Regions from separate parts of the Mesorhizobium sp. B2-1-3A genome, predicted to be linked through region 1. Evidence: riboswitches for the same ligand, from Rfam matches in the RefSeq annotation. Region 1 holds a riboswitch; the other holds the start of a gene.

The links. A riboswitch is a leader RNA that binds a small molecule or an ion and turns the genes downstream of it on or off. The one in region 1 is predicted to bind cobalamin.
Region 2: it holds a riboswitch for cobalamin, as region 1 does, so the genes downstream of both, FJ977_RS24775 (CbtB domain-containing protein) here and FJ977_RS02280 (DUF1636 family protein) in region 1, are expected to answer to the same signal.

Annotation. Positions count from the first base shown of each region.
Region 1 is NZ_VFWK01000001.1:434,120-455,168, forward strand. It holds gene FJ977_RS02200 (MipA/OmpV family protein) at 125-895, opposite strand; gene FJ977_RS02205 (HdeD family acid-resistance protein) at 1,126-1,680, shown strand; gene FJ977_RS02210 (bifunctional riboflavin kinase/FAD synthetase) at 1,756-2,736, opposite strand; gene FJ977_RS02215 (TIGR01459 family HAD-type hydrolase) at 2,743-3,603, opposite strand; partial or broken gene FJ977_RS02220 (TadE/TadG family type IV pilus assembly protein) at 3,968-5,953, shown strand; gene FJ977_RS02225 (LysE family translocator) at 6,095-6,727, shown strand; gene FJ977_RS02230 (DUF2189 domain-containing protein) at 6,841-7,665, opposite strand; gene FJ977_RS02235 (VOC family protein) at 7,845-8,240, opposite strand; gene FJ977_RS02240 (CAP domain-containing protein) at 8,338-8,850, shown strand; gene FJ977_RS02245 (2OG-Fe(II) oxygenase family protein) at 8,867-9,850, opposite strand; gene FJ977_RS02250 (DHA2 family efflux MFS transporter permease subunit) at 10,051-11,586, opposite strand; gene FJ977_RS02255 (HlyD family secretion protein) at 11,891-13,072, opposite strand; gene FJ977_RS02260 (MarR family transcriptional regulator) at 13,069-13,548, opposite strand; gene FJ977_RS02265 (iron ABC transporter permease) at 13,696-14,745, opposite strand; gene FJ977_RS02270 (ABC transporter substrate-binding protein) at 14,745-15,692, opposite strand; gene FJ977_RS02275 (ABC transporter ATP-binding protein) at 15,738-16,526, opposite strand; gene FJ977_RS02280 (DUF1636 family protein) at 16,523-16,990, opposite strand; cobalamin riboswitch at 17,012-17,217, opposite strand; gene FJ977_RS02285 (AraC family transcriptional regulator) at 17,496-18,329, shown strand; gene FJ977_RS02290 (helix-turn-helix domain-containing GNAT family N-acetyltransferase) at 18,336-19,286, opposite strand; gene FJ977_RS02295 (alanine racemase) at 19,616-20,749, opposite strand; gene FJ977_RS02300 (D-arabinono-1,4-lactone oxidase) at 20,746-21,049, opposite strand, start outside.
Region 2 is NZ_VFWK01000006.1:35,393-45,275, reverse strand. It holds gene metE (5-methyltetrahydropteroyltriglutamate--homocysteine S-methyltransferase) at 1-2,045, shown strand, start outside; gene FJ977_RS24790 (aromatic ring-hydroxylating dioxygenase subunit alpha) at 2,122-3,351, opposite strand; gene FJ977_RS24785 (homocysteine S-methyltransferase family protein) at 3,401-4,462, opposite strand; gene FJ977_RS24780 (hypothetical protein) at 4,481-4,780, opposite strand; cobalamin riboswitch at 4,887-5,093, opposite strand; adenosylcobalamin (AdoCbl) riboswitch at 5,259-5,348, shown strand; gene FJ977_RS24775 (CbtB domain-containing protein) at 5,393-5,602, shown strand; gene FJ977_RS24770 (CbtA family protein) at 5,722-6,468, shown strand; gene FJ977_RS24765 (ribonucleotide-diphosphate reductase subunit beta) at 6,552-7,670, opposite strand; gene FJ977_RS24760 (ribonucleoside-diphosphate reductase subunit alpha) at 7,695-9,883, opposite strand, start outside.

The DNA.
Region 1 (21,049 bases):
CTCAGGCCGCCCGGAACACCGGGCCGGTAATTCGTATCGTCAGCACACGAAAGCGCGAAAAGCTCATCATTGGTGGGCTTTTAGCGGAGATAGGCGCAGGAATAAAGCGTCTCGTTCGATTCGCCTACATCTTGAAGTCGAAGCGATAGGTGGTCGACACACCGACCATGAACTGATTGCGATCGCCGCGCTCCCTGACCAGGCTGGAATCGGCCGCCGGACCCTCCAGGCGCGAATATTCGCCGAACAGGCTGGCGGTCATCGGATCGGTCACCTTCCAGGTCACCGCACCGCCGAGGCCGACGGATTTCAGGCCGCCACCAGGATTATACTGGCTCAGGCCCGAGGCCACGGCTTCCTGTGCGTTGACGCCATAATAGGCGTCGAAATAGTTGGCCGAGGCAAAAGACACGCGCGGGCCACCCGAAATCCTGACTGTTGGCGTCACATCGTAGAAGGCGTCGGCGGCGATATCGGCGACAAAGCCATTGTGGGCACGGATGCCGTGCCGCAATTCGGCGCGCGCGCGCATCCAGTCCGTCGGATAGAATTCGAAAAAGCCGCCGACTTCACCACCCCAACGGATCGGATCGAGGCCCTTGAGCTCGTCGGCATCGCCGTCGTCGCGCGAGAACAGGAACTTGCCGGTCAAACCGGCGCGAACGCCGCCGTCGTCGACGAGCGCCAGCGAGATGTTGTCGTTGCGCGAGGTGAAGCGTGCCTGGGGACCGGCCTTGCCCAAAGAGATGATGGGCTGGGCGCTAAGCATGTATTTCTTGCCGCCCTCGAAATTCGGCGCAACCAGGCCAGTGGCGCCAACCGTCAGATACCAGTCGCCGGACAGCCAGCCGAAAGCGCCGTCGCCGGCCTCGGCCGCGCCCGATGTGGCCAGCATGACGGTAGCCAAGGCTGCAGAAATCTTTCCGAACGGACTCATGGCTACTCCACTAACACGATACAACTGCCCTTCGGCGACAGCTTTGACGAGGCTTTGGTAAAATTTGATTTAAAGCAGAGACATAAGCCTCGCATTGCTTGCATCATCCGATCCGCCCTCGGCTGGACGCCGGTCGGCCCCAAGGGTAACTTCGTTTTATTCTGGCAGTCCTCAAGGGAGGTGGCGACATGACACTGCACGGCGATACACTGAAGAACGCGATCGGCCAGACGCGAGCAAAGTGGGGATGGTTTGTCGGTCTGGGCGTATTGCTGTTGATCCTCGGCGGCATTGCCTTCGGCAATTTGTTCATCGCCACTGTGGCTTCCGTCTACGTCGTCGGCTGGCTGATGCTGGTGGCCGGCATCATCGAGATCATGCATGCTTTCGGGGTCAAGACCTGGGGGCGCTTCTTCTACTGGCTGCTCAGCGGCCTGCTTTACGCGGTCGCCGGGTTTTTCGCTTTCGACAATCCGCTGCTGGCCTCGGCGGTGCTGACCTTCCTGCTGGCCGTCGCGCTCGTCGCGTCCGGCGCGCTGCGGGCATGGGTCGGCTTCAGTCACCGTCCGGAACAAGGCTGGGGCTGGATTGTCGCGGCAGGCGCCATCAGCGTGCTTGCCGGCCTGATCATCGCCATGGGTTGGCCGGTCAACAGCGTGTGGGTGCTCGGACTGTTCCTGGCGATCGACCTGATCTTCCAGGGCTGGACCTTCATCGCCGTCGGCCTGGCGCTGAAAAAGTAAAGTAGAGCCTTCCCGGGCACGGTCTTGCGCGAAAACCGGTCCGCCGGCGCGGATATCCGGTCCGGGATAGCGCTTTTAAAAGGCGATGGCAGCGTCGAGTTGTGAAAGCGGCTTGACGCCTGCAAGCAGCGCCCTCGCCTCGGCTTCGTCCCTCTTCATCTGCATGACCAGCGCGTCGAGCCCGTCGAATTTGATCTCGCTGCGCAGGAAGCCGAAGAACGAGACCTGGCAGATCTCGCCATAGAGATCGCCGGAAAAATCGAAGACAAAGGTCTCCAGAAGCGGCGCGCCATTGTCGTCGACGGTCGGGCGGCGGCCGAAGCTGGCGACGCCATCATGCAACGTGCCGTCGGCGCGCCGAAAGCGGACGGCATAAATTCCTTCCTTGAGGGTGGCTTCCGCGGGAAGCCGCATATTCGCGGTCGGAAAGCCGAGCGTTCGGCCGAGCCGCTGGCCACCGACCACCTCGCTTTCCACAGTGAAGCGATAGCCGAGCAGACCGGCGGCCTCGGCCACCTCGCCATCGCAGAGCAAGCCCCGGATCCGGCTTGACGAGACCACCTCGGCGCCCTCGTCGCGAAAAGCGTCGACGAGCGTGACGCCAAAGCCATGGAGTTCGCCGGCTGCCATCAGATAGGCCGGTCCACCCTGGCGGTCCTTGCCGAAATGGAAATCGAAACCGGTCACGGCATGGGTGATGCCGAGCGTCCTCTCCAGCACGTCGGTGACGAAAGCTTCCGCCGACAGCGAGGCGAAGTCACGCGTGAACGGCTGCTCGACGAGCGCGGCAAAACCGAGCAACGACAGAAGCTGCGCCTTCATCGGCGGCGGGGTCAGCACGAACAACGGCATGTCGGGCCTGAAGACCTTGCGCGGGTGCGGTTCGAAGGTCAGCACCAAGGCCGGCACGTCGCGCCGCCCAGCCTCGGCCAACGCCCGCTCGAGCACCGCCTGATGGCCACGGTGGACACCATCGAAATTGCCGATCGCGACAACGCCACCCCGCAGATCGGCTGGCAGCGGCGCGGTTGCCGAGAGATGCTGGAAGGCCACCATTGTCACCTACTGCAGTCTGGCTATGACGGCCACCGGACGATAGCCGTGCCGTTCCAGGAAGAGACCGAGCTTTGCCGGATCCGGCCGGGACGCTTCGCCGTAGTCGCGGGCATGGATGCCGCCGGAGACATAGAGAACGTCGAAACCATTGTCGGCCGCGCCCTTCACATCGGTCATCATCCCGTCGCCGATGGCCAGCACCTGCGAACGCTCAACCGGGCGCCCAAGCACCTCCGCCACTTCTTTCATCGCGACGTCGTAGATCGGCGTGTAAGGCTTTCCCGCGATCAGCGTGCGGCCGCCGAGCTGGGCATAGTCGCGCGCCAGGGCACCCGCACACCAGATGATCCGTTCGCCGCGCTCCACCATGATATCGGGATTGGCGCAGATGAACGGCAGGTTCCTGGCACGCAATCGGCGCAAGAGATCCGTATAATCCTCAGGCTTCTCGATCTCGTCGTTGAACAGCCCGGTGCAAACAACACCGGCGGCCTCGAATTCCTCGACGAGATCGACATCGAGGCCGTCATAAAGGGTCAGATCGCGTTCGGCGCCGATGTGGAAGATCTTGCGCGGGCCCTCCGCGATCAGGTCGCGGGTCACATCACCCGAGGTCACCACACGGTCGTAGGCCGATGGCGGAACGCCGATCACGCTCATCTGAGCCACGACGTCGGCGCTGCGGCGAGGCGAATTGGTGATAAGGACAACCGGGATACCGGCTGTCCTGGCCTCGGCAAGCGCCGCCGCGGCCGCCGGAAAATGCCATTCGCCATTGTGCACCACGCCCCAGACATCGCAAAGGATTGCCGAATAGGCTTTCGAGACGTCTTCGAGCGAGCCGACGATTTCAGGCGAATTCGCCATGCCGTTTCCTTCAATATGAGCGTTGCGAGTACCGCGGCCGACGGGCCGCCGCAGCGGGTTCGAATTATCCGAACCGCTCCATGCTGTCACCAGCTTTCGCCTGGCAGCCTCGTCAATTGATCAATGAGGTTTGGACTGGACGACCATGAGCGCCGTCTTATCCTTGTTATTTGTCAGCCCGATATGCCCACGTCCTGCCTCGGCAGGCGTCTTTCTGGGCGGCGTCAGGGCCGTGGCCTTTTGATTGGTTAGCGGTTGGTGAAGCGCCGACCAAGCAATAGAGCGGTTTCCCAAACCCGTCTTTCAGCGTTTTGTGAAAAGCTGGCGCAGACCGAGAATCCGCCGGCGGGGGCCGCTGCAAGACATGCATGAAATCTGGCGTCAGTTTCGCCGCGACCGGCGCGGCAACTATGCTCTTATGACAGTCGTGGCGATGGTACCGCTGATGGGCGGCCTGGCGATCGCGGTCGACTTCACGGAAATGAACCGTGAAAAACAGATGGTGACGAATGCGCTCGATGCCGCCAACTTCGCCACGGCGCGTCGGCTGACGGAAGGCGCGACCGACGACCAGTTGAGGGCCTACGCGCTCGACTTCTTCAACGCCAACCTGAACGATGTCGATCCGGCCAGCACGACGCTCAACGTCATCTTGCCGAGCAACACTAGCGGTGGTGGCCTGCTCACCATGACGGCGCAGCTTGCCTACAAGCCCTATTTCTACCCGGCCTTCGCGCAGCTTGTCGGTAAATCCGCAATCGACGCGAACCAAAGGATCAGCTTCAACGTCAGCTCCCAGGTGCGGCTGAAGAACACGCTGGAAGTTGCCCTGGTGCTCGACAATTCCGGGTCGATGACCACACTCGGCACCGGCTCCGGACAAAAGCGCATCGATCTTCTCAAGACCGCGTCCAAGCAACTGGTCGACACGCTGGCCCAGCAGGCGGCCATGATCAAGCAGGTCGACAAGCCGGTGCAGTTCGGCCTCGTGCCCTTTGCCGCTTCGGTCAATGTCGGCCCCGGCAATGGCAACGCGTCGTGGATGGACACAGAGGGCCTGTCGCCGGTGTCGAACGAGAATTTCGACTGGTCGACGCTGAATGCGGCCAACAAATACGCCCAGCAGACCAACGGCATCTGGTACAAGCGCGGCACCGGCTGGGGCAGCGAGGAAGGCCAGATGCTGACCCGGTTTTCGCTCTACCGGGACATGCAGGTCGTCACCAACCACGAGCGCGTCGTCAACAGCAAGCGGGTGGTTTGCGACGCATACAATTCGAACAACACCTGCAAGCGCAGCCACGACGAATATGACTACATCGACTCCTACGGGCCGTTCGCCAGTTGACAAGGCTGCGTGGAGGCCCGGCCCTACCCCTACAATATCAACGACACGCCGCCATCCGGCGGCACCGCCAACACCGGCATAGGCGTCGGCGATCCGGCAACGATGTTCGTGCCCATGTTCGCCCCGGACGAGCCCGGCAACCACTGGAAGCTCACCCAGGATCCCGACGAGGCCGCACCGGTAACCTATGGCGCGGTGAACAGCTGGTGGAATGACGATCCTTCGAGCAGCACCGGCCAATCGCGGCTGCGCAACATGGCCAAGTATTTCCAGCCGCGGCCGATCAATGCGCCGGCGCTGCCTGCCGGCAACGGCCCGAACTACAGCTGCACCACCAATCCAATCACGCCGCTGACCGATGTCAGCGTCACCGATGGGCTCACCTCGATCAAGGCCGCCATCGACCTGATGCAGCCGAATGGCGGCACCAATGTTCCCGAGGGCATGGCGTGGGGTTGGCGCGTGGTTTCGAGTGGCGAGCCGTTCACGCAAGGGCGGGCGGAAACCGAGAAAGGCAACGACAAGGTGGTGATCGTGCTGACCGACGGCGCCAATACCTATTATACGCCGTCCTCGCTGAGCTATTCCGATCCCGCGAACTCGAAATCGACCTATGCGTCCTATGGCTATCTCAACCCCGGCTACAACGGCACTTCGGTCGGCCGCCTGTTCATGGGCACATCGAGCGCCATCGGTCAGTTCGACTATTCGAACGGCAACTACACCAACGCGCTCAACGAGCAGATGGCAGCGCTTTGCAACAACGCCAAGGCGGCCAACATCATGGTGATGACGGTGGCGCTCGACCTGTCGACGACCAAGGCCAGCGACAAGCTGGCGATCGACGCGCTGAAATCCTGCTCCTCTGACTCGCGCTTCCGCAAGGATCCGACGAACCCGAGCAAACCGGCGAAGCTGTTCTGGAATGCGACCGGCGCCAGCCTGTCGAACGATTTCAAGGAAATCGGCAATGAACTGTCGAACCTGCGGGTGGTCGGCTAGAGCGCGTCGCGTCGAACGGAATCATGCACCCGCTGGCGCAATGCCTGCGCCCCCCAAGCCCTTGCGGGCGCCCGCCGCGACAGGCAGATATTGGCCGCTCGCGGGATCGCGCATCCATCGCGGCACGCTTGGGGACAAACAATGCCCGATACCGCCAACCATCTCGCCTTCGCGCTGGTCTGCCTCGGCATGGTGCTGACGCCAGGCCCGAACATGATCTACCTGATCTCACGCTCGCTGTCGCAAGGGCCGAAGGCCGGACTGATCTCGCTTGGCGGGGTTGCGGTCGGCTTCCTGTTCTATGTGCTTTCGGCGGCGTTCGGGATCACCGCACTGCTGCTCGCCGTGCCCTATGCCTACGATGCGTTGCGCTTTGCCGGCGTGCTCTACCTCTTGTGGTTGGCCTGGCAAGCGGTGAAGCCTGGCGGACGTTCGCCCTTCCAGGTGCGCGACCTGCCGAAAGACGGGCCGCGCAAGCTGTTCGCCATGGGGCTGATGACCAATCTGCTCAATCCGAAAGTGGCCGTTCTCTATCTGTCGCTGCTGCCGCAATTCATCAGCATCGGCAAAGGCCATGTCCTGTCACAGCTACTGGTTCTGGGCGCGACGCAGATCACGATCAGCCTGACCGTCAACGCCATCATCGCGGTGACGGCCGGTTCGATCGCCACATTCCTTGCCGGACGGCCGCTGTGGCTGGTCATCCAACGCTGGATGATGGGAACCGTGCTGACGGCACTGGCGCTGAAGATGGCGACCGACGCGCAGCGCTGAGGCCCTCCAGCACGACCTTTCCCAAAACCGGTTCCCGCTTTTGAGGATCATGCCCTATCCAAGCATGATCTTTTCCCAAAACCGGTTCCCACTTTTGAGGATCATGCCTTAGCCTACATCGGCCGGCGGATCGGCCGGATCTGCGCCGGCTCGATCACCTTGCGGTAGAGGTGCCAGGTGGCGTGACCCAGGATCGGCATGACCACGGCCAGCCCGGCAAACAGCGGGATCGAACCGATCACCAGAAGCACGGCGACCAGCAGCCCCCACAGCGCCATCTGCAGCGGGTTGGCCATCACCGCCCGGGCCGAGGTCTCGATCGCCGAGACGGCACCGACATCACGGTCGAGCAGCAGCGGAAAGGCGATCACCGTCGTGGCCAGCACCACCACCGCAAAGACAAAACCGGCCGCGTTGCCAAGCAGAATCAACGTCCAGCCCTTGCTGGTCGTCAGCACATCACGGACAAAAGCGCCGATCGAAGCCGGTGGCTGGTCGCCGAACAGGCTGGTGTAGATCGATTGGGCGGTGAACAGCCACAACAGGAACAGCGCAAACAACATGATGCCGATGACCGCGATCGACGGCAGCGCCGGGGAGCGGCGCACATCGAGCGCATGGCGCCAATCCGTGTTCATGCCGAGTTCGCGCCGACGGCTGATCTCGTAAAGCCCGATCGCGGCGAAAGGCCCGACCAGGGCAAAGCCCGACATCAAGGGATAGACAAGCTGGATGGCGTTGGAGCCCGATGTCCACTGCGTCAGGATCAGGCCGACGACCGGGTAAATCAGGCACAGGAACACGTAGTGCGAGGGCTTGGCCCAGAAATCCTCGGCGCCGAGCCTGAGCGCGTCCCAGAGATCCGCCGTGGTGATGCGGCGCACCGTGGGCTGCACATGCATCCCGTAGGCGTCCGCCATGACATGAAAGCCGGCCATAACCATCCTCCGTTTTTCTTCGGGGGGCGGTCACCGCCTGGGGTGGCCGCCCGTAGCTGCCACTTCATGAACGAAGGCATCATAGCCGATCTTCCCGGGATTGTCGCTGCGTGGACGGCGTTTCGGCTCTCCTTACGGGATTTTCGTCTCCGGCCCGGCAGAACCCAATCCGGCCGCCATCAGGGCGAATTGAAAACCGCCTCTAGGTGATGGCCATCCGGATCGATGACAAACGCGGCATGGTAGTGCGGGCCATAGTCGGGCCGCGGGCCTGGCGCGCCGTTGTCGCGCCCGCCGTGAGCAAGCGCGGCCGCATGGAACCGCGCGATGCTCTGACGATCCGGCGCGGCGAAAGCCAGATGGAAACCCGGACCGGGCGGGCGCTGTCCTTTCGGGCGAAGTTTCAGCGCCAGCTTGTCGCCGCCACCGGCAATCCCGTAGCCGACGGCCTGATCGGGCTCGCCGGGTCTGAGATCGTCCCAGACCCTGACATAGCCGAGCGGCGCCAGCACGGCATCATAGAAGGCAGCAGAGCGCTCGATGTTGGAAACGCCAAAGGAGATGTGATGCAGCATGTCTTGGATCTCCTTTTCGAATCGGCTCGTGGCCTGTGGTAGCGATTTTCACCGCCCTGCCCGGCAAAAGCCATGATCGCGACTATGTCAGACGGGCATGACAGCTGAAAAAGTCGAAATCCGTCAAAAAGGCCTGAACAGGCGCACATGGCTCAAGGCAGCCGGCCTCGCGGCCTTGGCCGGGCTCGCCGCCTGCGGCACCGTCTCGCTGCCGACCGGGCAAGGCGCCGGGGTTTCCTCCTCCGCGACCGGCACGCTGGCGAGCCTGCGCGCCTCGGCGGGGCTTGGCCCGCTCGTTCCCGACGCCCAACTCGAACAGGCGGCGCTTCAGCAGGCCGGCTACATGGCATCGCGGGAGCGCATGAGCCACACCACGGGCTGGGGCAAGGACTTTGCCTCGCGCGTCAAGGACAATGGCATTGCCGGTGCCGCCGCCGAAAACATCGCCGAGGGCCGCTTCGACCAGCAGAAGCTGTTCGACATCTGGGCGCATTCGCCCGGCCATCGCCGTAACATGCTCGACCCGCGCTTCACCCGCTTCGGCCTTGCCTATGTGCGCGACGGCCGCGACTCCAGCCTGCGCTACTGGGCTCTCGTGCTCGGAAAATAGAACTTCCCTGCCCGGCCTACTTGGTCGTCGCCTTGAATTTTCCCATCAGATAGGGGCCGGAGCGCACAGGCTCGTATTTCGGCGCTTCGCCGTCGGCGAGGCAGGCGTGCAGCACCTTGATCTCCGCGTCCCAGTTCGGCTGGTGGAAGAAGGCCATGGACTGGCGCCGGTCCTTGCCACCCTCATCCGCCGGCGGATTGACCACGCGATGCACGGTGGAGACCCAACGATCGTTGGTCCAGCGCGCCATCAGGTCGCCGATATTGATGACGAAGGCTCCCGGGATCGGCGGCACCTCGGTCCATTCTCCATCCGGCGTGATGATCTGAAGGCCGCGTGATCCGGCCTGCGGCAGGAGGATGGTCAGGCTGCCATAGTCGGTGTGGGCGCCGGCGCGGATCTGGCCGGGTTTCGGCGCGACATGCTGTTCGGGATAGTTGAGCGCCCGAAGCGCGCTGATCGGCGCATCGAGATAGCTGTCGAAATGATTTTCGGGCAGACCAAGCGCGGTGGCGAAGACACGCATGACGCGCAGCGCCAGATCCTCGAGCGCCGCATAGTAGGCTTTCCAGGCGTCGACGAACCCCTCCGGTTCTCCGGGCCAGATCGTTTCGGCATAGCAGAAGGCGAGCGCCTCGGGATCGGACATGCCTTGCGGCACGCTCAGGGGGCCGCCGTTGAAACTCTCCTTGAGGTCGGGCGGCGTGTCGACGTTGCGGGATTTGGCCAATGCTTCGAGTTCAGGGCCAAGATAGCCGTAGGGATAGCCCTTGTAGGGCGCCTTCGAGCGCTGCTTTTGCTCCGGCGCCAGATCGAAAAAGGCCCGTGCCTTCGACCATGCCGCATCGATCACCGCCTGTGGAATGCCGTGATTGGTAACAGCCAGGAACCCGGTGTCGCGGCAGATGCGGTCGACCTCGGCGCCGAGCGCCTGCTTCTCCTCGGCGCCGGCGTCTTCGAACCGCCCGAGATCGAATACCGGAAATGTCTGGTGCCGCATCGTTCTTACGCCCCGCTGGGTCAACGGCCAAACGATGCAGGCCGCTTCCGCAATGAGCTAGCACCAACCGACGCGGCAATCCTAGTCCATATCGGCGGCAGGCATATTGCCTGCCGCGGCCTAGTCCATATTGGCGGCGGGCACATTGCCTGCCGCGGCCTAGTCCATATCGGCGGCAGACAGATTGCCTGCCGCGGGGCCTAGTCCATATGCGCGGCGGGTGCGCCGCCGCCGGCCGGGCCGGCTTTCGGCTTGCGCAGCAGGAAGACGAACGGGATGGCGAGCAGCGTCATCATCATCAGTATTTTGAAGTCGTTGACGTAGGAGATCATCATCGCCTGGATATTGACCATGCGATCGACCTCCGACAGCGCCGTGGGATCGCCGCCGGCGGCCGCGGGCGAGACTGCCCAGAGGTTGGGATTGAACGGGTTGATGAAGGCAGAAAGCTCGGCGTGGTTGATCTGCGTGTTGCGCACCAGCAGCACCGTCACGACCGAAACGCCGATCGACGAGCCAAGATTGCGCACCAGGCTGAACAACGCGGTCGCATCGGTGCGGAAGCGTACGTCGAGCGTGGCGAACGTAACCGTCGACAGCGATACGAACACCATGCCCATGCCCAGGCCCTGGATCACCCCGGAGCTGATGATCAGCCAGTTGTCCATTTGCGGCGTGAAACTGGCCATGGTGTAGAGCGACTGCGCGGTCAGCAGAAAACCGATGACGACGAGAATTCTGGCGTCGATCTTTCCCATGATGCGCCCCACGACGAGCATCGAGATCATCGTGCCGACACCGCGCGGACCGATGACGATGCCGATGGTGATGGTCGGATAGCCGAATATGGTCGAGAGCATCGGCGGCAGCAGCGACATCGAGGCCAGGATGAGCACACCCATGACGAAGATGAACGCCAGGCCGGTCACGAAATTGCGATCGAGGAAGATCTTGGGGTCGATAAAGGGATGTTCTGCCGTCATGGTGTGGATGATGAACACCCAGAAGCCAGTGATGGCCAAACCGAGTTCGATCCATATCTCGACCGAGGAAAACCAGTCGACCTCACCGCCGCGATCGAGCATCAGTTGCAGCGCGCCGACGCCGAGCGATATCATGGCAAAGCCGAAGAAATCGAAGCTGCGCACCCGCCGGGCAACGGCCGGCAGATAGGCGGCCATGCCAATGAAGGCGACGATGCCGACCGGCAGGTTGATGAAGAACACCCAGCGCCAGTTGAAATTCTCGGTCAGCCAGCCGCCCAGCGTCGGGCCCAGGATCGGTCCCAGCATGATGCCGGCGCCCCAGATGGCCATGGCCTGGCCGTGACGCTCCTTGGGGTTGATGTCGAGCAGGAAGGTCTGCGACAGCGGCACGATTGCGGCGCCGAACACGCCCTGCATCAGCCGGAACAGCACGATGGTTTCGAGGCTCCATGCCAGGCCGCACAGCATGGAGAAGATGGTGAAGCCGACCACGGCCGTCAGGAATAGCTCCTTGCGGCCGAAGCGGTCGGAGAGCCAGCCGGTGACCGGCGTCATGATGGCGGCGGCCACGATGTAGGACGTCAGCACCCAGTTGATGTTGTCCGGAGAGGCGCCGAGATCGCCGGTCATGGTCGGCAGGGCGACGTTGGCAATCGTGGTGTCGAGCGCCTGCATGACGGTCGCCAGCATGAGCGCGACCGTGATCAGGCCGCGATGCGGCACTTCTTTGAAGGATTCGGGCGTGCTCATCCGCGGAACTTCCAGCCGGTAACAAAAACGTGTACATAGGGTTTCCGGGCGGCAAAGCCTTCCGTTGAGAGCCTCATCGCGGTGGGACGCGATTATCGATGTGGGGGTTACATCGACCGAGGGTCTCTGATGAGCGGATGCCTGCCGCCCGGAAACATGAGGACCGACGGGTCCGTGTCGAAGATTTCAGATTCGGCCAAGCCGCAACGCGGCTCGAACCAGGCGCTGATCCTTCCCACTCCTCCCATCAGACCAATCCTTTTATCCACGTCCACCCGCCTGGTCCGCGCGGGCTTCCGCTGACTTATTGCGCGGCCTCGCCAGCCTTGGCGTGACCGAATATCGCGGGGAAACCGCGGGCAACGCCGGTGTCAACGGTGACAGAAGCGCTCATGCCCGTCCGCAGCGCCATCTTGGCGTCGGGATCAGTGAGTTCCAGGCGCACCGGGATGCGCTGCGTGACCTTGACCCAGTTGCCGGTGGCGTTCTGTGCGGGCAGCAGCGAGAATTCAGCACCCGTTCCCGCACCGATCGCCTTGACCGTCGCCTCGAAGGTCTTGCCCGGATAGGTGTCGACCACGATCTCGGCCTTCTGGCCCGGCTTCATGTTGGTGAGCTGGGTCTCCTTGAAATTGGCATCGATCCAGGTGTCGCCGGTCTCGACCAGCGAAAACAGCGGCGTGCCGGAGCCGACAAACTGGCCGACCTTGAACGACGAGGCCTGCGAGATGACGCCATCGGCGGGCGCCTTGACCGTGGTCTGCGCCAGGTCGTAGGCGGCCTTGTCGCGCGCGGCGAGCGCCGACATCACGGTTGGATGCTTGTCGGTTTCGATGTCGGGGTTGCCGCCAAGTGCTGCCTTGGCACTGACAATGCCTTGCTGGGCGACGGCGACCTGCTGCTTTGCCTTGTCGAGGTCGTTGCGGGCCTGATCCAGCGACGACTTGGCGTTGATGCCCTTCTGCGCGAGATCGGCGGCGCGGTCATATTGCGACTGGGCGTAGTCGACCTCGCTGCTGGCGGACTTCTCCTGCGCCATCGACTGGCTGTAGGCGGCACGCAGTTGCTCGACATTGAGGCGTGCCGCGGCAACCGCGGCGTCGGCCTGGGCGAGCGCGATCCGGTAAGGCTCGGGGTCGATTGCGAACAGGAGATCCCCCTGCTTGACTAACTGATGGTCCGATATGGCGACCTGGACGATGCGGCCTGCCGTGTCCGAGGCGATCGACACCTTGGCCTGCTGCAGATTGGCGTTCTCCGTCTCCTGATAGCGCCCACCGGTCACCCAGACATAGCCGCCGCCGATGATCAGCGCGGCCGGCAAGGCGAACATCAAAAAGAAGCGGCCCATGCGGCGCTTCTTCTTTGGCGCCGCCGGCACCGGCACTACGGGCGGGGCGACCGCGACAGGGGCGGCAACCGGCTGGGCCGGTGCTTCCATCTCGACCTTGGGGGCGTTTTCGTCGACCTTGGCTACCGCATTCATGCTGCTGCGCCTTCCGCACTCTTTACCTTTTCAAGCGACGAAGCCTCGCCGTCCGTCAGATTCTGCACGATTACATCGAGCGCCCTGATCAGGACGCGGCGGTCCTCGGGCGAAACGCCGACAAGCGATTCCTCATAGACTTCGCCGGCGAGGCTCTTGACCTCGGCATAGGCGGCGCTCGCCTTGGCTGTCGGGAAAATCATGCGCACGCGGCGGTCGGCGGCGTCGGCGCGGCGTTCGATCCAGCCGCCCTCCTCCATCCGGTCGACGAGGCGCGAGACGCTGATCGGCTCGATTTCGAGCAGTTCCGCGAGCCGCGCCTGGGTAACGCCTGCCTCCTTGGCGACACGCACCATGAGGCGCCATTGCGCCGACGAAAGGCCAAGCCCGCTGGCACGCGTCTCGAAGCGCTTGCGCAGCAGACGTTGCACGTCGTGGATCAAAAAGCCCAGTCTATCTATGCCATCAGAAACCATGAGCGATACATATAATAAGCGTGCTTACTATTCAAGATGTCACGTGACGGCCGAAGCCGGCAAATGTGCATGGCGGTCTTGCAACGCGATCGCGGCTGGCAATCAGTGAACCGCTGGAGACAGCCGGCCAGGCAGGAATCGGCCTTTTCACAGGCGGTTTCGGACGACCAGCGTGACGACGAAGAAGGCACCGAGTGAGCTGGTGATGATGCCTATCGGCAGTTCCTGCGGCGGCAGCAGCGTCCGGGCGAGAAGATCGCTTGCCAGCAAGAGCACCGCCCCGAACAATGCACAGCTTGCGATCAGGCGCAGATGCAAGGGGCCGGCCAGCGGCCGCGACAGATGCGGGATCATCAATCCGACAAAGCCGATGACGCCGGCGACCGAGACGAGAATTGCCGTCGAGAAGGCCGCAATGAGAAACGTCGCTCTGCGCATGCGCGCCACCGGCACGCCAAGGCTTTCGGCAGCACTTTCACCGGCTAGGAAGGCGTCCAGCCTGCGGTGGTTCCACAGCCCGTAGGCCGCGATCGTGCCGGCTCCCAAGGCGCCCAGCCAGACATTATCCCAGCGCGCCAGCCCGAGCCCGCCCATCGTCCAGAACAGCACCGAATGGGCCGCACGCTGGTCTCCGGCAAAGACCAGATAATTGGTCAATGCCGTGAACAGGAAGGAGACGGCAAGGCCGGCGAGGATCAGCCGCTCCGGTCCCTGCCCCCTTACCCGTGCGACCAGCAGCAGGACGATGCAGGCGGCCAGTATGCCGCCGGTGAAGGCGGCGACCGGCAAGGTCCAGATGCCAAAACTGTCGCCGAAGACGGTGATGACGGAAACAGCGCCGGCGGCGGCCCCCGACGACAGGCCGAACAGGAAAGGATCGGCGAGATCGTTGCGGGTCACCGTCTGCAGCAAAGCACCTGTTATACCGAGGCCGGCACCGACACAGACCGCCAGGATCGTGCGCGGCAGCCTGAGATCGACGACGATCTTGCCGACCGGGCCCGACACCTGGTGTTCATGCATCCCGACGGCATGGCCAAGCGAGGCGATGACGTCGGTCAGCGGGATCAGCGTCGAACCATAGGCTATCGACAGCAGCACGAGGGCGACGACCGCCACCGTGCCCGCCACCATGGCCAGCGCGAATGCCTTGTGCCCCGAAAGCGCGCCGGATTTTTGCCCTGGGGCAAGAAGCATCAGAACGCTTCCGGATGCATCGCCTTGGCGATCTTGGCGATCGCCTCGATGTTTGCCGGTCCAGGCGTCAGTTCGGCATAGCGAAGGGCCACGAAACGCTCGTTCTTGACCGCGTCCGTCTCCTTCATCGCCGGATGCGCCTTCAGGAAATCGAGCAGTTTCCTGTAGCCGCCGCCATCCTGGTAGTCGAGCAGGATGAGGAATTGCGGATTGCGCGAGGCCACTGTTTCCCAGTCCGTGTTGCCCCAGCTGGTGTCCATGTCGGCCATGATGTTGTCGCCACCGGCGGCTGATATCATGGCGCTGGGGATGGCGAATTTTCCGGCGGTGAACGGCTTGTCCTCGCCGGAATCATAGAGGAACACGCGGGTTCCCTTGGCGTCGCCGACCTTCGTGGTGATGTCGGCGAGTTGCGCCTTCCAGCCGGCGACAAGCTTCTGCGCCTCGGTCTCCTTGCCAAAGATCTTGCCCAGCTTTTCAACATCGTCATAGAGCAGGTCCATGGAAGCCGCCGGGCGGTTCTTGTCGAGATGGACGCAGCTCTCGGTCAGCACCAGTGTCTTGATGCCATGTGGGGCGAGCGTGTCGGGCGTCACGTCGCCGCCCGGCTTCATGCCATAGTACCAGCCGGCGAAGAAGAAATCGGGCTCGACGGCGACCAGGTTCTCGAGCGTCGGGTATTTGGGCGCGAGTTCCGGGATAGAGCCCTGCTCGGCCTTGAATTCGGGGCCGACCTTGTACCATCCGGTGATGCCGGTCAGGCCGACGATCGACGGCTGCAGCTTCAGCGCGAAGGCCATCTCGGCCATGTTGAGATCATGGATGACTGCGCGCTTGGGCGGCCCGTCGAAGGTCAGCGGCTTGCCGCAACTGTCGACGGTGACGGGGAAAGCGAAGGCGGTAGAGGCCAGCAAGGAAAAGACGAGCGACAAGGCGAGACGTTTCACGGATTTTGCTCCTTGGTTGAACAGTGCTGATGAGGGATGGTTCGATCAGGATGGCGGCGCGGCGCGGTTCGGAACATCGAACACCGTCAGTTCACGGTCCTCGGTGGGGTGGCGCAGGCGAAACACGTCGACGCCGAAAATCTCGCGGATCAGCTGTTGCGTCAGCGCTTCGCGCGGTGCGGCCAACGCGTGCAGCCGCGCTTCGTTCATCACCGCGACCCTGGTGGCGAACGGCGCCACCAGGGCCAAGTCGTGCAGCACCGCGATCACCGTCATGCCGAAGCCGGCGACGAGTTCGAGAAGCTCGCCGCGAGCACGCGGGTCGAGATGGTTGGTCGGCTCGTCGAGGAACAACACTTTCGGTTGCTGCGCAATGGCGCGCGCCAGCTGGGCGCGTTGGCGCTCCCCGCCAGACAGCGAGCCAATGGTGCGGCCAAGCAGCGGCAGAAGGCCGGTCCGGCGCAGCGCGTCCACCACGATGTCACGCTCCTCGCTCCTGCGCCTCAGGCCGGCATGCGGAACGCGGCCAAGTTCGACATAGTCGATCACCGCCAGCCGCGGATCCGGCTGGTCGGTCTGGCCGACGACGGCCATGTGCAGGGCCCGCTCGGCTGTCGAGATCCTGTCCAGGCGTCGCCCGCCAAGCTTCACCTCGCCCGAACTTGGCCTGAGCATGCCCGACAGCATGCGCAGCAGCGTCGTCTTGCCGGCGCCATTGGGGCCGATGATGGCGAGACGATCGCCGGTGGCGATAGAAAGGCTGACCGCATGGACCAGATTCCGGCCATTCGCCACGGCACCCAGGTCGCGCGCCTCGAGGAGTGGCATTGTCATCGGCTATCACCCGCCAGCTTGCCCGGCGCCGGGATGCGGGCCAGCGTCTTGCCGGCCAGTCGCGGCGGACGTTGGCCGGAATTGCACCAGCCGTCGGCGAGCGAGGCGTAAAGCCAGGCAAATCGCACGAGATCGCCAGCGTCGGCCTCGGCATCGATGGAGCCGAAGAGATAGGTGGCCTTGCCCGGCGCCTGGAAGGCTACCGTCAGCGGCCGTGCGCAGCCCGCCATGCATTCGACGCCCTCGATCGTGAAGCCATGCGACACGGCGGGTTCATCGTGGGCCGAGAGCCGGGAGCGCAAGTCGGCGCACAGGCTTTCGCCCGACCGGATGCCGGTCGGAACGTCACGGCAAAGCGTGCACACGATGATGCGGTGATCGATGGCGCCGTCCAACTTTCCGTCACTTTCCAAAACTGGCGACGGAAGGATGTTGGCGAGCCGGCAGACAAGACCGACGTCCACGTTTCCTCCCGGCACACCCCGTCCGGTCAACTCAGTGATGGCAGGTCTCCTGGCTCGCGGGTCGTTGCGCAATCCTGCCTTCCCAGCCTTGCCGGCCAGTGGCATTTCGGATCTTGCTCACCGCTTACAGTTGCGGGGGCAGCCACGGCTTCGACCTATTGGGTCTCACCGTGTTCCCTTTTCACCCCTCGCCTTTCGACTCGGGGACCATCACCACTCGATCGTAGTTTTCCCCCAATTGCTTCGCAACGGATTTCTCGGTGCATTGTCGATCCCGCGGCGGCGCTCAAATTGTACATGTTATGTAATTACATTACATCTTAGATCATGCCGCGCGGGGACGTCAAGTGAGGGCTTGCTGCCGGAAGAAGACAGCGAGCCAGTCTCGCTCCTGGAGATGCGGCTGGCCGCGGAGCGTTGCCGTCCGGATTGCACGGCAAGCGCAATTTCGATCAAACTGCCGCGCGCGAAGGCCGCAAGATGATCCGCTCAATGCGAGGAACCCATGAACCCGACCGAGAAAGCGCTGTGGTTTGTCGAGAGCCATCTGCCGGAGGCGATCTCGCTCGACGATGTCGCCCAAAGCAGCGGCGTGTCGCGCTTTCATGTGACGCGCGCCTTCGGCGCCGCCACCGGCCGCTCGGTCATGGGCTACATGCGCGCACGCAGGCTGACCGAGGCGGCGCGCAGGCTGGCCGGCGGAGCGCCCGACATCCTCTCGGTGGCGCTCGATGCCGGCTACAGTTCGCATGAGGCTTTCACCCGCGCCTTCCGCGAACAGTTCGGCACCACGCCGGAGATGGTGCGCGCGCGAGGCTCGACCAAGACCCTCGACCTCGTGGAGCCGATCCTGATGGACCAATCCTTTCTTTCGGCCCTCGAACCACCGCGCTTCGAGACCAGCCGGCCGTTGCCGATCGCTGGGCTCGGCGAACGCTACACCTGTGAAACCAGCGCCGCCATTCCGATGCAGTGGCAACGCTTCGGTCCCTATATCGGCAACATTCCAGGCGAGACCGGCGACGTCGCCTACGGCGTCTGCGCCAACGGCGACGATGCCGGCAATTTCGACTACGTCGCCGGTGTCGAGGTCACCGATTTTTCCGACCGTCCAAGGGAACTCAGCCGCGTGCGCATACCCGCCCAGAAATATGCGGTGTTTGCGCATCGCGAGCACATCTCGACCATCCGCCGCACCGTCAACACGATCTGGAACAAATGGCTGCCGGCCTCCGGGCACGAGATAGCGGACGCGCCGGAATTCGAACGCTACGGTCCGGAGTTCGATCCGCGCAGCGGCGATGGCGGGCTAGAGATCTGGGTGCCGATCAAGGATTGACCGGCACTACAATTCCAAGTCCCAGGTCTGGCCAACCAGATCCTTGCCGAAGGAGTGGTGAGGTTCTTCCTCGGTCAGTCTGAAGCCGACCGCCTGGTAGATGTGCCGGGCGGCTATCAGGATATCGTTGGTCCACAAGGTCAGCGTCTTGTAGCCCTTCGCACGGGCAAAGCCGATGCATTCCTCGACCAGCCGCCTGCCGATGCCGAGGCCACGCACCGAAGGTTCGACATAGAGCAGGCGCAGCTTCGCCACCTTGGGCGATTTGCGCACGACGAAGACCGAGCCGACGACCTCGCCATCGCGCTCGGCGATCCAGCTTCGTTCCCATTTCGGATCGAAGGATTTGACGAATGCCGCGAGGATTTCGGCAACCAGCGCCTCATAGGTTTCGTCCCAGCCATAGTCCTGCGCGTAGAGCATGCCTTGCCGGCGGATGATCCAGCCAATGTCGCCGACCTGCAGCGGCCGCAACAGATAAGGGATCCTTGGCTCGGCGCTTTCACCCAGCAGAGCCTGGACCGTCCGCATGGATTTCACCAGCCGGTCCTGCTCCGACGCAGGCAGCCGATCGAGGAGCGCCGCGACCTGGTCGTGCGAATCCTTGTTCAGCGGCGCGAAGGCATTCCTGCCCGCCAGCGTCAGCGCAATCGACGATTGCCTGGCGTCCGAAACCATCGTCGACCTGGAGATGAGGTGAAGGCGCTCGAACTTCTTCAGCAGACGGCTGACATAGCCGGCGTCGAGACCGAGGTCGCGCCCGAGGTCGGTCGCGGTCAGACCGTCGCGGTGCGCCAGTTCGTAGAGCACGCGCGCCTCGGTCAGCGAGAAGGCGCTTTTCAGCAGCCCTTCGTCGAGCAGCCCGATCTGGCGGGTGTAGAAGCGGTTGAAAGCCCGCACCGCGTCGATCAGGTCTTTGTTGGGCGCTTCGTTACCGGGCTGATGGTGAATCGTCATGGGCATCTCCTGTCCGCACAGGATTGATCATTTGGTTGACTGAGTCAATAAAATGGTTGACCCAACGCACCTCACAACTTCATCATTCTAGGGCGGAGCAAGGAGCGAAGCGACGCGCGCAGACCCTGGAATCCATTCCGTGACGGTGGCCGAAGCGCGCCACGCCGCAGAACGGGCTTCATGTGTCTGCATTAGGCGCCAAGAATCCATTTCGTTGCATAGCGGAAGGGGGCATGGATTCTAGGGTCTGCGCTCCGCTTCGCGTCGCTCCGCCCTAGAATGACGACATCGCGGGGTCGGTGCGCCAATCACGACCGCAGTGGCGCCCCTCAACCCATCGGCAACACCGGCCAGCGATCAACGATCTTGCCGCCAGAAAATACCGCGATCGGCCCGAATTGCTGCAGCACAGCCTCGCTCTGCGTCGGCCTCAGAAAGGCATAATCCCCCGGCTTCACCTGCGCTGTTGCCGGCAAGCTCATGAATTGCTGGTTGGAGGAAAACCCCATCAGACCGTTTGGTTTCATTCCTTCCGGGAACACCGCTTCGGCCATCCACTTGCCGCCATAGAGATAGCAGCCTTTGCGCGGGAAGAGGCCGAGCGCCTGCAAGGCCTTCGAGAACCAGACCGGGCCTGGCAGCGCCGCATCGGCCGCCTTGAGGATCGGGGTGGCGATGAAGGCGGCCGGCTGGAATCCGTTGAGCCCCGGCTTGTCGAAATCGCTGGGCAGGACGAAAGCCGAGCCGATCGAGACTTCGTTGGCAACGCCCGCGCCATGCAGCAGCGCCGTCTTCGAGCCGCCGATGTTGAGGATGCGGCGCTGATCCGGTTCGAGTGCCACGACGAAATCTGCCGCCAGCGCCGAGGCTTTCATCAACGCCTTGGCAGCACCGCCAAACAGCCCGGGGATTTCCGGCGCATGCGCCTCATAGGCCATGATGCCTTCGCAACACAGGCCCTTCGGCACCGTCAGCGCCTTGATCTCGGCCGGGCGGGCAAACCCGCCGCGATGGAGGCCGACATCGACCTCGAAGGCGATACGCAGCTCGATAGCGAGATCGGCGGCCAGAGCGCCATATTCCGCCAGTCTTTCGTCGCTGTCGACCAGCCAGCAGACACGCGACCAGTCGGCGTCGCCCTTCACCAGCACCGCTCTTGCCGCGCTGACCGGCATTGGTTTGCCGTACAGCAGATCCGCATGCGGGAACGCCTTCAGCACCGCCGCGCTGATCGGCGGATGGAAAGTCATGAAGCGATCGCTTCCAAGCGTCTTGCCGATATGCGAAAGCAGCGGCAGGCAAGCGAGCGACTTGTCGACCAGCCGCACGGCAAGGCTGGGGTCAAGCCTGTCCTTCACCAGGGCGATGTTGCTGTCCAGCCGGTCGCGGTCCAGCACCAGACAGGGCTGGAAGATACCGGCCTGCTTCAGCGCCTGCGATAGAGTGGCGAAATAGGCGCTCATGGTTCGATGCCGAACAAGCCAGCCATGTAGGGCGAGACGAAACGGTTTCGCGGATCGATGTCGCGGCGCACCGCCATGGCATCGTCCCAGCGCGGATAGAGCTTCTTGAAGTCCGCCGCCTTCAGGCTGTGCATCTTGCCCCAATGCGGCCTGCCGCCATATCTGCGAAAGACCGGCTCTGCCGCCTGCATGAACGGCAACGGATCGTTCGCCGCGTCGTGGTGGATGGCGATCGAACAGGTCGGCCTGTTGTAGAAGGGCGAGAGCCAGAACTGATCGGCCGCGACGCTGCGCACCTCC
Region 2 (9,883 bases), on a different contig from region 1:
GAGGCGAGGTTCCGCTCGACGTCTATTTCGCAATGGCGCGCGGCGATCAGGGCAACGACCATGAAGCTTGCGCCCACGGCGTTGCCGCGCTTGAGATGACGAAGTGGTTCGACACGAACTACCACTACATGGTTCCCGAACTGTCTGCCAACCAGACGTTCGAACTCCGTTCGACCAAGCCACTCAGCGAGTTTCGCGAGGCCGCAGCCCTCGGCATCCGCACGCGCCCGGTCATTCTCGGCCCGGTCACCTTTCTCAAGCTGGCCAAAGCGCGCGGCAGCACTTTCGACCCGATAGCGTTGCTGCCAAGGCTGCTCCCGGTTTACGCCGAGCTTCTCAAGCAATTGTCGCAGGCCGGTGCCCGCTGGGTGCAGATCGACGAACCCTGCCTCGTGCTCGACCTCGATGCGGCCGAACGCATCGGTCTCGAACTGGCGTATCAGAAGTTCGCGGCGGCGGCTCCCGATCTCGACATCATGCTGGCAACCTATTTCGGCGCGTTGGGCGACAATCTGGAAACGGCGCTGGCCTTGCCTGTCGCCGGCCTGCACATCGACCTTGTGCGGGCGCCGGAGCAGTTGGAACCCGTTGCCCGATTGTCGCGAAAGGACCAGGTCCTTTCGCTCGGATTGATCGACGGCCGCAACGTCTGGCGGGCCGACCTGCCCGCCATTCTCGACCGCATCCGCCCGGTCGTTGCCGGCTGGCCGCTCGACCGCATCGAGATTGCGCCCTCCTGTTCGCTTCTGCATGTCCCAATCGATCTGGAACTGGAGACCACGCTCGATGCGGACCTCAAATCCTGGCTGTCTTTCTCGGTCCAGAAGATGGACGAGCTGACGCTGCTCGCGGAGGCGCTTGTCGAAGGCAAGAGCGCGGTTGCGAAGGAGTTGCAGGCATCGGCCGAGGCCGTCCAGTCCCGCGCCACATCGCTCAAGGTGCATGATCCGCTGGTGGAAGGCCGGCTGCTGGCTGTCACGGAGCCGATGCGGCGCCGGCAGGGCGCGTTCGCCGAGCGGCGCGAGTTGCAGGCACGAAAACTTGGCCTGCCGAACTTTCCGACGACCACGATCGGCTCGTTTCCGCAGACCCCGCAAGTGCGCAAGGCGCGCTCCGCCCATGCCAAGGGCGAGTTGAGCTATATCGATTACGAGGCCTTCCTGAAGAAGGAAACCGAGACGGCGATCCGCTGGCAGGAAGAGATCGGCCTCGACGTGCTGGTTCACGGCGAGTTCGAGCGCAACGACATGGTGCAGTATTTCGGCGAGCAACTCGCCGGCTTTGCCTTCACCAAACATGCCTGGGTGCAGAGCTATGGCTCGCGCTATGTCCGGCCGCCGATCATCTTCGGCGACGTGTCGCGGCCACGTCCGATGACGGTCTCGTGGTGGAACTACGCGCAGTCGCTTACGGACAGGCCGGTCAAGGGCATGCTCACCGGGCCGGTGACGATCCTCAACTGGTCCTTCGTGCGCGACGACATCCCACGCAGCGTGGCCTGCCGCCAGATCGCACTCGCCATCCGCGACGAAGTGGGGGACCTGGAGGCGGCGGGCGCGGCAATGATCCAGATCGACGAAGCCGCCCTGCGCGAAGGGCTGCCGCTGCGCAAGTCCGACTGGCAGACCTATCTCGACTGGGCGGTCGAGTGCTTCCGCCTGGCATCGTCAGGCGTTGGAGACGGCACGCAGATCCACACTCATATGTGCTATTCCGAGTTCAACGACATCCTCGATGCGATCAGCGCGATGGACGCCGACGTCATCTCGATCGAGACGTCGCGGTCGAAGATGGAGCTTCTCGACGCTTTCCGGACCCACAAATATCCAAATGAGATCGGCCCGGGCGTCTACGACATCCACTCGCCGCGCGTTCCGGCGGTCGGCGAAATGATCGATCTGATGACGCTGGCCCGGCAACGCCTTGCCGACGGGCAACTCTGGATCAATCCGGATTGCGGCCTGAAGACCCGCGGATGGGACGAGGTCCGTCCGGCACTGGTCAACATGGTGGAGGCGGCAAGACAGCTCAGAGCCGCGGCCTGATCGGAGCGGAGCCGCCAGCGCATCCGATGGCGGCTCCGCTATCTCATCGTCTTGACGCATTCCCAAGGGAAAGCCCTCAGGGTCGGCTGATCTCCTCGAGATACCAGCCGATATAGCGCAGCTCGTTGTACTCCATCGGCGCGATCGGTCCGGGTACGAAATAGTGCGATCGCACGCCGCGCGCGGTGTGCTCGATGATTTTCTTGTCCTCGTCGGTGGTGACCTTCCACAGCCAGGTCAGTTTCTCCAGATCGTAATCCTGGCCCTCGACCGCGTCACCGCGCACCAGCCAGATGAGTTCCATCTCGCAGGTATCAGCCGTCTTCGGAATGAAGCGGTAGATCATGCCGTGGTCGGGGTAGCAGACGAGGAAGCTCGTGCCGCCGAGATGGATGGAGGTGACGCCACCATCGTAATCGGTGAAGCGGCCCATCAGCGGTGCCACCGGCGAGCCGTCCTGGCTGCCGCTCGAAACACCATCGTAGAGCGCGTAGCGGAAAGTGTGGATGGCTTCCTGTCCAGCGGCCGAATTCCGCCAGCGGTCGCCGCTGCCGATCTCGATACCGAGCGCGCGGGTGCGTTGCTCCATCGCGGCGTTGAGCTGTTCGATCATCTCGGTCGGTTTTTCCAGAGTATGCGTCTGCGAATATTCCGGATGCGCCGGACCGCAATGATAGCACTCGACATAGTTCTCGACGGCGAGCTTCCAGTTGGCGTCAACCTGATAGGTCTCGCGATGCGCCACCCTGGCATCAGCCCAACCATACTGGCCGCAGCTGGTTCGCAGCGACTGTTCGACCGGATCGAAATCCGGTGGCATCTCGGCGAAGGAAATGAACACCAGACCTTCGGCGAGGCGGACATGCAGCTTCTTCAATCCATGCGCGGCGCGGTCGAAATCCTTCGGCATCAGGCGGGCGGCGCGCAGCGAACCGTCACTGGAATAGGTCCAGGCGTGATAGGGGCAGACGAAGGCTTTCGCATTGCCCTTCTGCCTGGTGCAGACCTCGGCGCCGCGATGACGGCAGACGTTGAGCATGGCATGGATGGCGCCATCCATGCCACGGGTCAGGATGATTGCTTCATCGCCGAGTTTGAACAGCTCGAAATCGCCGGGGTTTGGAATGACGCTGGAATGCGCGAGGCAATGCCAGTGGCGGCGAAAGACGCGTTCCATGTCGCGCTCGAAGATCGCCCGATCATGGTAGAACGCACGCATCAGGCCGTGGCCCGGCCGGTGCGCGGCCACCAGCCGGTCGATCGTATCGCCGTCGGCATGGGTTTGCTGGAGAGGATGCACGTTCATAACCCATTCCTGTCTGGCGATTTGGATGTCTGTGGTGGCCTGGTGCGTGTCAGATCTCGAGGCGCCGGCCCTTGTAGGCTTCTGGGATCGCCGCATCGCTGCCGAAGAAGGCGTGCCTGGACATGTCGGGCGAATAGCGACTGCCGGGTACGCTGCGGCCAAGCGCTTCGGCCACGGCACGGATGTGATGCGGGGCCGCGCCGCAGCAAAGCCCGATATAACGGACCCCGAGATCAAAGGCTTCCCGTGCGAATTCGGCGCATTCGTAGCGATTGCAGGTGAACGGGTCGAGCGCGGTCGGGAACGGCCGGTTGCCGGGAATGCAGGAACAGGCGCGGTCGGTCAGCGACTGGAAGGTCGGTTCCGCGTCAGTCGTGCGGTAGGGCACCGGCAGTGCGGCGACATGGCATGAGATGGCGTCGCGCACTTTGCGCACCACCGGCATCAGCGTCTTCGGCCCGCGCTGGCAGTTCAGTCCAACGACGTCGGCGCCCGCCGCCTCCAGCCGCTTGCAGGCATCGACGACCGAGACGCCGTCGAACATCTTTTCCTCACGGTGGACGGAGAGCGTGACCACGGTCGGCAGGCCGGTTTTCTTCATCACGTCGAGCGCGATCTCGGCCTCGCCGCACCAGTCGATGGTCTCGGCGATGAGGAAGTCGGCCCCCTCCTCCACCGCCCAGCCGATCTGCTCCTCGAACATGGCGCGCACGGCATCGTGGGTCTTCCTGTCGTCGGCTTCATAGGCATTGGTGTTGCAGATGTTGCCAGCCATAAGGCAATCATTGCGGTCGGCGACATCCTTGGCTATGCGCAACGCCTGACGGTTGATCTTTTCCAGAATATCCTCACGGCCGATCACCCTCAGCTTCTGGCGGTGAGCGTAATAGGTGAAGGCTTCGACAACCTCCGAGCCGGCATGGACGAAATCCTCATGCAGACGTGTCACCGCGTCCGGATGTTCGAGAACCACTTCCGGTACGAACGGGCCGGCCTGCAGATAGCCGCGACGTTCGAGTTCGAACAGATAGCCTTCGGCACAGATGACGGCGCCGGCGTCGAGACGTTCGAGCAGGCCGCGCTTGGCCGTGAGAGTAGATTTTGCAGACATGATTTCTTTCCTCGGCACTTAGAGATTGCGGACGCGCGACGGCCAGGCGCTGGTTCCGGCGACGACGGCAAGCAAGGTGCGCAGCCGCAAGACGTCCGGATGCAGATGGCCGCAGCGGTCGATCAGCGCGATCTTTTTCAAGGCCGCGGCCTCCAGATCGGCGTCATGCGGCACCGACAGCAGCCAGTCGGAGAACACTTCTTCCGGTGGCGGCAGCGGCGAGACGGCGCGCATCGTCGCCGCATTGACGCGACGCACCGTGCGAGGGCGTTGCGGTCTGCCGGGCGCGAGCCCCGGTATTTCATTGTGCGAATCCATGTTCGTCCTTCTTTGCAAGGACTGAACCTGGTGGTGATGGAGGAAAGCCACGGTCGGCGCTGAGGCCGGTCCGCATCTACCTCTTGACCGCCCACCGCGATCAGTCGAGTTCAAATCTGTTCGAGGCTGGTTTCCGGGCTCCGAAGGGGTCTTTTTGGACCGGTTCCGACACCTTCCCAGGCATTTGCCCAGTGGTCTGTTGTCGGAACGCACGCTTCGCTACCGTTGCGGGGGCAGCGCCGGAATCTCACCGGCTTCCCAATTATCCCTCCGGCCGAATCGACTGAAGGGCACCTTGAACCCCACGATATAAGCACCTGCTCGCCAAGGCCGTCCACACGGAAACGACACGGTCGGGGCGGAAAGCCGATAGAGCACCGACACGAGGGCCTCGTTCCGGCAGGTCGAACACATTCCCGTGTGATCGATCACATCTCGTTGACAGTAACAGCGCCGGCTGAATAGGCTGGCGTCAGAGTTACGGGTTTGGAAGCCGGTGAAATTCCGGCACGGTCGCGCCACTGTGATCAGCAATTGTTCTTGCTGAAAGTCAGGCCTTCTCCCGTGAAAATGGTTTCGATCAACGGGACGCTGAATCCCAGGAGAGCCTTAATGTCCAATACCACCTTTGCACCAACCTACGGTCCGGTTCCGATCCCGGCGAAAGAGCTTCTTCCGTGGGCGATCTTCGGCGGTCTCTTGTGCCTGCTTGCGATCTATTTCGTCGGCGCGGAAGAAGGTGCCACCTCGATGATTTCGGGCATGTATGTCCATGAATGGGTACATGACGGTCGCCACCTGCTCGGCTTCCCTTGCCACTAAGAGTTGGCCATTGAGAGCTGGCCATCCCGAAGGGATGCCGTCCTGATCATTTGTTTTAGCGCGTGACAGCAACCGAAAGGCCGGGGGCTTTTCGAGGTCATGCTTCGGGGATCATGAACATGGTTGGTAGTCTTCTGCTGCGCGGCATGCTGGTCGGCATCGTCGCAGGGCTTCTCGCATTTGGTTTTGCCAAGATCTACGGCGAGCCGCAGGTCGACCGGGCCATTGCCTTCGAGGAACAAACCGCCCAGGCCGCTGGCGAAGCGCCCGAGCCTGAACTCGTCAGCCGTCCTACACAGGCCGGGTTCGGCCTCCTGACCGGCGTGCTGGTCTATGCCACGTCGATCGGCGGGCTGTTTTCGCTGGTCTTCGCCTACACCTATGGCCGCATCAGCAGCCTGGGACCGCGCGCCACCTCCGCAGTACTGGCCCTGGCAGCCTTCGTTTCAATCGTTCTGGTTCCGGACCTAAAATATCCCGCCAATCCACCTTCGGTCGGCAATCCCGACACGATAGGGTCGCGGACAGTGCTGTTCTTCATCATGCTGGTGATCTCCATTGCCGCATTGACGGCGGCGGTCGGGCTGTCACGAAGGCTTTGGGCACAGTATGGCCCTTGGAACGCAACGATCATTGCGGGCGCGGCATTCATCGCGGTCATAACGGTCGCCATGTACGTGCTGCCAACCATCAACGAAGTGCCGGAGAAATTCTCGGCCGATCTCTTGTGGCGCTTCCGTGTTGCCTCGCTTGGCATCCATATGGTGCTGTGGACCACCATCGGTCTTGTCTTCGGCGCCATCGCCGAGCGCAGCTTCGCCGATCAGGGCTCGCGTTCGGCGTCCTCTCGTCCTGCCTTGCGTTAAATACGTTCCGAAGGTTGAGGAGGCTGTATAGTGCGGCGCCCTTCATGGCCGCCGTTCTATCGTTCGCGAATAGCTGCGAGCTGTTAGTCCCAGGCTAGCGCACCGCCATTCTGGTATTCGATGACGCGGGTCTCGAAGAAGTTCTTTTCCTTCTTCAAGTCCATGGCCTCGGACATCCACGGGAACGGATTCTCGACCTCGGCGAAGACCAGTTGCAGGCCAAGCTGGGCGCAGCGGCGGTTGGCGATAAAGTGCATGTAGGTTTCGCAGAGGGCCGCATTGAGGCCAAGGAAACCGCGCGGCATCGTGTCCCGTCCGTAGGCGGCCTCGAGTTCGGCCGCCGTGCGGATCATGCCGCGCACCTCCTCCTGGAACGCCTTCGTCCACAGATGCGGATTCTCGATCTTGATCTGGTTGATGACGTCGATGCCGAAATTCAGATGGATGGATTCGTCGCGCAATATGTACTGGTACTGCTCGGCGATACCCACCATCTTGTTGCGGCGGCCAAGCGACAGGATCTGCGCGAAGCCGGTGTAAAACCACATGCCCTCGAAGATGACGTAGAAGGCGACGAGGTCGCGCAGGAACGACTGGTCGGCCTGCGGCGTGCCGGTGCGAAAATCCGGATCGTCGAGATGCTGCGTGTGCTTGAGCGCCCAGGCCGCCTTGTCGGTGATCGACGGCACCTCACGGTACATGTTGAACAGCTCGCCTTCGTCCAGGCCGAGGCTTTCGACGATGTACTGGAAGGTGTGCGTGTGCACCGCCTCCTCGAAGGCTTGCCGCAGCAGATACTGCCGGCATTCCGGGTTGGTGAGATGCCGGTAGATCGCCAGCACGATGTTGTTGGCGACCAGCGATTCCGATGCGGCGAAGAAGCCGAGATTGCGCTTCAGCATGCGCCGCTCATCCTCCGTCAATCCGTCCTTCGACTTCCACAGCGCGATGTCGGCCTGCATCGACACTTCGGTCGGCATCCAGTGATTGTTGCAGCCGTTGAGGTATTTTTCCCAGGCCCAGCGATACTTCAGGGGCAGCAGCTGGTTGACGTCGGCACGCGCGTTGATCATGCGCTTGTCGTCGACACGAACGCGGCCGCCGCCGCGTTCGATGAGACCAAGGCCGGTGGCATCGGCGAGCGGAGGCTCCGTCGGCGCGGGATGGCGGGCGGCGGTGGTTGGTTCTGACCAATCGAGCATTTTTTCTTCCTGTTCTTTTGCTGCTTACTGGCAGGCTTCGCATTCGGGATCGTCGACGGCGCAGGCCTTGCCCCAGGCGGCATCCTCACTGATGACGATTGGAGCGGCTGCAACGGCGGCAACCGACGACACCGCATTGAGCTTTCCGTCGGTGCCCTTGAGCGTCGATTTCTCGACATGCGAGGCCGAGCGCGAGCGCAGATAGTAGGTGGTCTTCAGGCCCATGCGCCACGCCAGCCGGTAGAGTTCATCGAGCTTCCTGCCGGAGGGATTGGCGATGTAGAGGTTGAGCGACTGCGACTGGTCGATCCATTTCTGGCGCCGCGACGCCGCCTCGATCAGCCAGGCGGAGTCGATCTCGAAGGCGGTGGCGTAGAGCGCCTTGAGGTCGTCGGGCACGCGGTCGATCTGGCCGACCGAGCCATCGAAATATTTGAGGTCGGAGACCATCACCTCGTCCCACAGGCCGCGGGCCTTGAGGTCATGCACCAGCGCGGCATTCACCACGGTGAAGTCGCCAGACATGTTCGATTTGACGAACAGGTTCTGGTAGGCGGGCTCGATCGACTGCGCGACGCCGCAGATATTGGAAATCGTCGCCGTAGGTGCGATCGCCATGGTGTTGGAGTTGCGCATGCCGGTCTTCCTGACCCGCTTGCGCAGGCTCTCCCAGTCGAGCGTCGATGAGCAATCCATGTCGCCCTTCGCGCCGCGCGCGTCCGACATCAGCCCGATCGAGTCGATCGGCAGCACGCCTTTCGACCAGAGCGAACCTTCGAAGCTGGGATAGCGGCCGCGTTCGGCGGCGAGATCGCAGGAAGCGGAAATCGCGTTGTAGGCGATCGCCTCCATGCTGATGTCGGCGAAGGCTATCGCCTCGGGCGAAGCATAGGCAATCCGCAGCGCCTGCAGCGCATCCTGGAAACCCATCAGGCCGAGACCGACCGGACGGTGGCGCAGATTGGACTGCCGTGCCTCGGGGATGGTGTAGAAATTGATGTCGATGACATTGTCGAGCATACGCATCGCCGTACCGGTCGTCCGCGCCAGGTGATCGAGGTCGAGGCCTTTCAGGGTGACGTGGTTGGCGAGATTGACGGAACCCAGATTGCAGACGGCGACCTCGTCCTTCGAGGTGTTGAGCGTGATCTCGGTGCACAGGTTCGAGGAATGCACGACGCCGACATGGCCTTGCGGCGAGCGGATGTTGCAGGGGTCCTTGAAGGTGATCCAGGGGTGCCCAGTCTCGAACAGCATGGTCAGCATCTTGCGCCACAGGTCGAGCGCGCGAACCTTCTTGAACACCTTGACACCGCCGGCGGCGGCCTTCGCCTCAAAGGCTTCGTAGGCCACCTTGAAGGCCGTGCCGTAGAGGTCGTGCAGGTCGGGCGTTTCATCAGGCGAGAACAGCGTCCACTCGGCATCGGCTTCGACGCGGCTCATGAACAGGTCCGGCACCCAGTTGGCGGTGTTCATGTCATGCGTGCGGCGGCGGTCGTCGCCGGTATTTTTCCTCAGGTCGAGGAACTCCTCGATGTCGACATGCCAGGTCTCGAGATAGGCGCAGACCGCGCCCTTGCGTTTTCCGCCCTGGTTGACGGCGATCGCCGTGTCGTTGGCGACCTTCAGGAACGGCACGATGCCCTGGCTCTCGCCATTGGTGCCCTTGATGTGGGCGCCGAGGCCACGCACCGGCGTCCAGTCATTGCCGAGCCCGCCCGAATATTTGGCGAGCAGCGCATTGTCCTTCACGGCCTTGAAGATGCCGTCGAGATCGTCGGCGACCGTGGTCAGAAAGCATGAGGACAGCTGCGGCCTGAGCGTACCGGAATTGAACAGCGTCGGGGTCGAGGCCATGAAGTCGAAAGACGACAGCAGGTCATAGAATTCGATGGCGCGCGCCTCGCGGTCGATCTCTCTGATGGCAAGCCCCATGGCGACGCGCATGAAGAAGGCCTGCGGCAGTTCGAAGCGCTTGCCGCTGGCGTGCAGGAAATAGCGGTCGTAGAGCGTCTGCAGGCCGAGGAACTGGAACTGCAGGTCGCACTCCGGCTTCAGCGCGGCGCCGAGGCGGGCGAGATCATAGCGGCCAAGTTCGGGATCGATCAGTTCGGCCTTGATGCCGGTGGACATACATTGCGGGAAATAGGAGGCGTAGCGGCTCGCCATCTCGGCATGCGTCGCCTGTTCCGCCCTGCCGGCGACAAAACTCA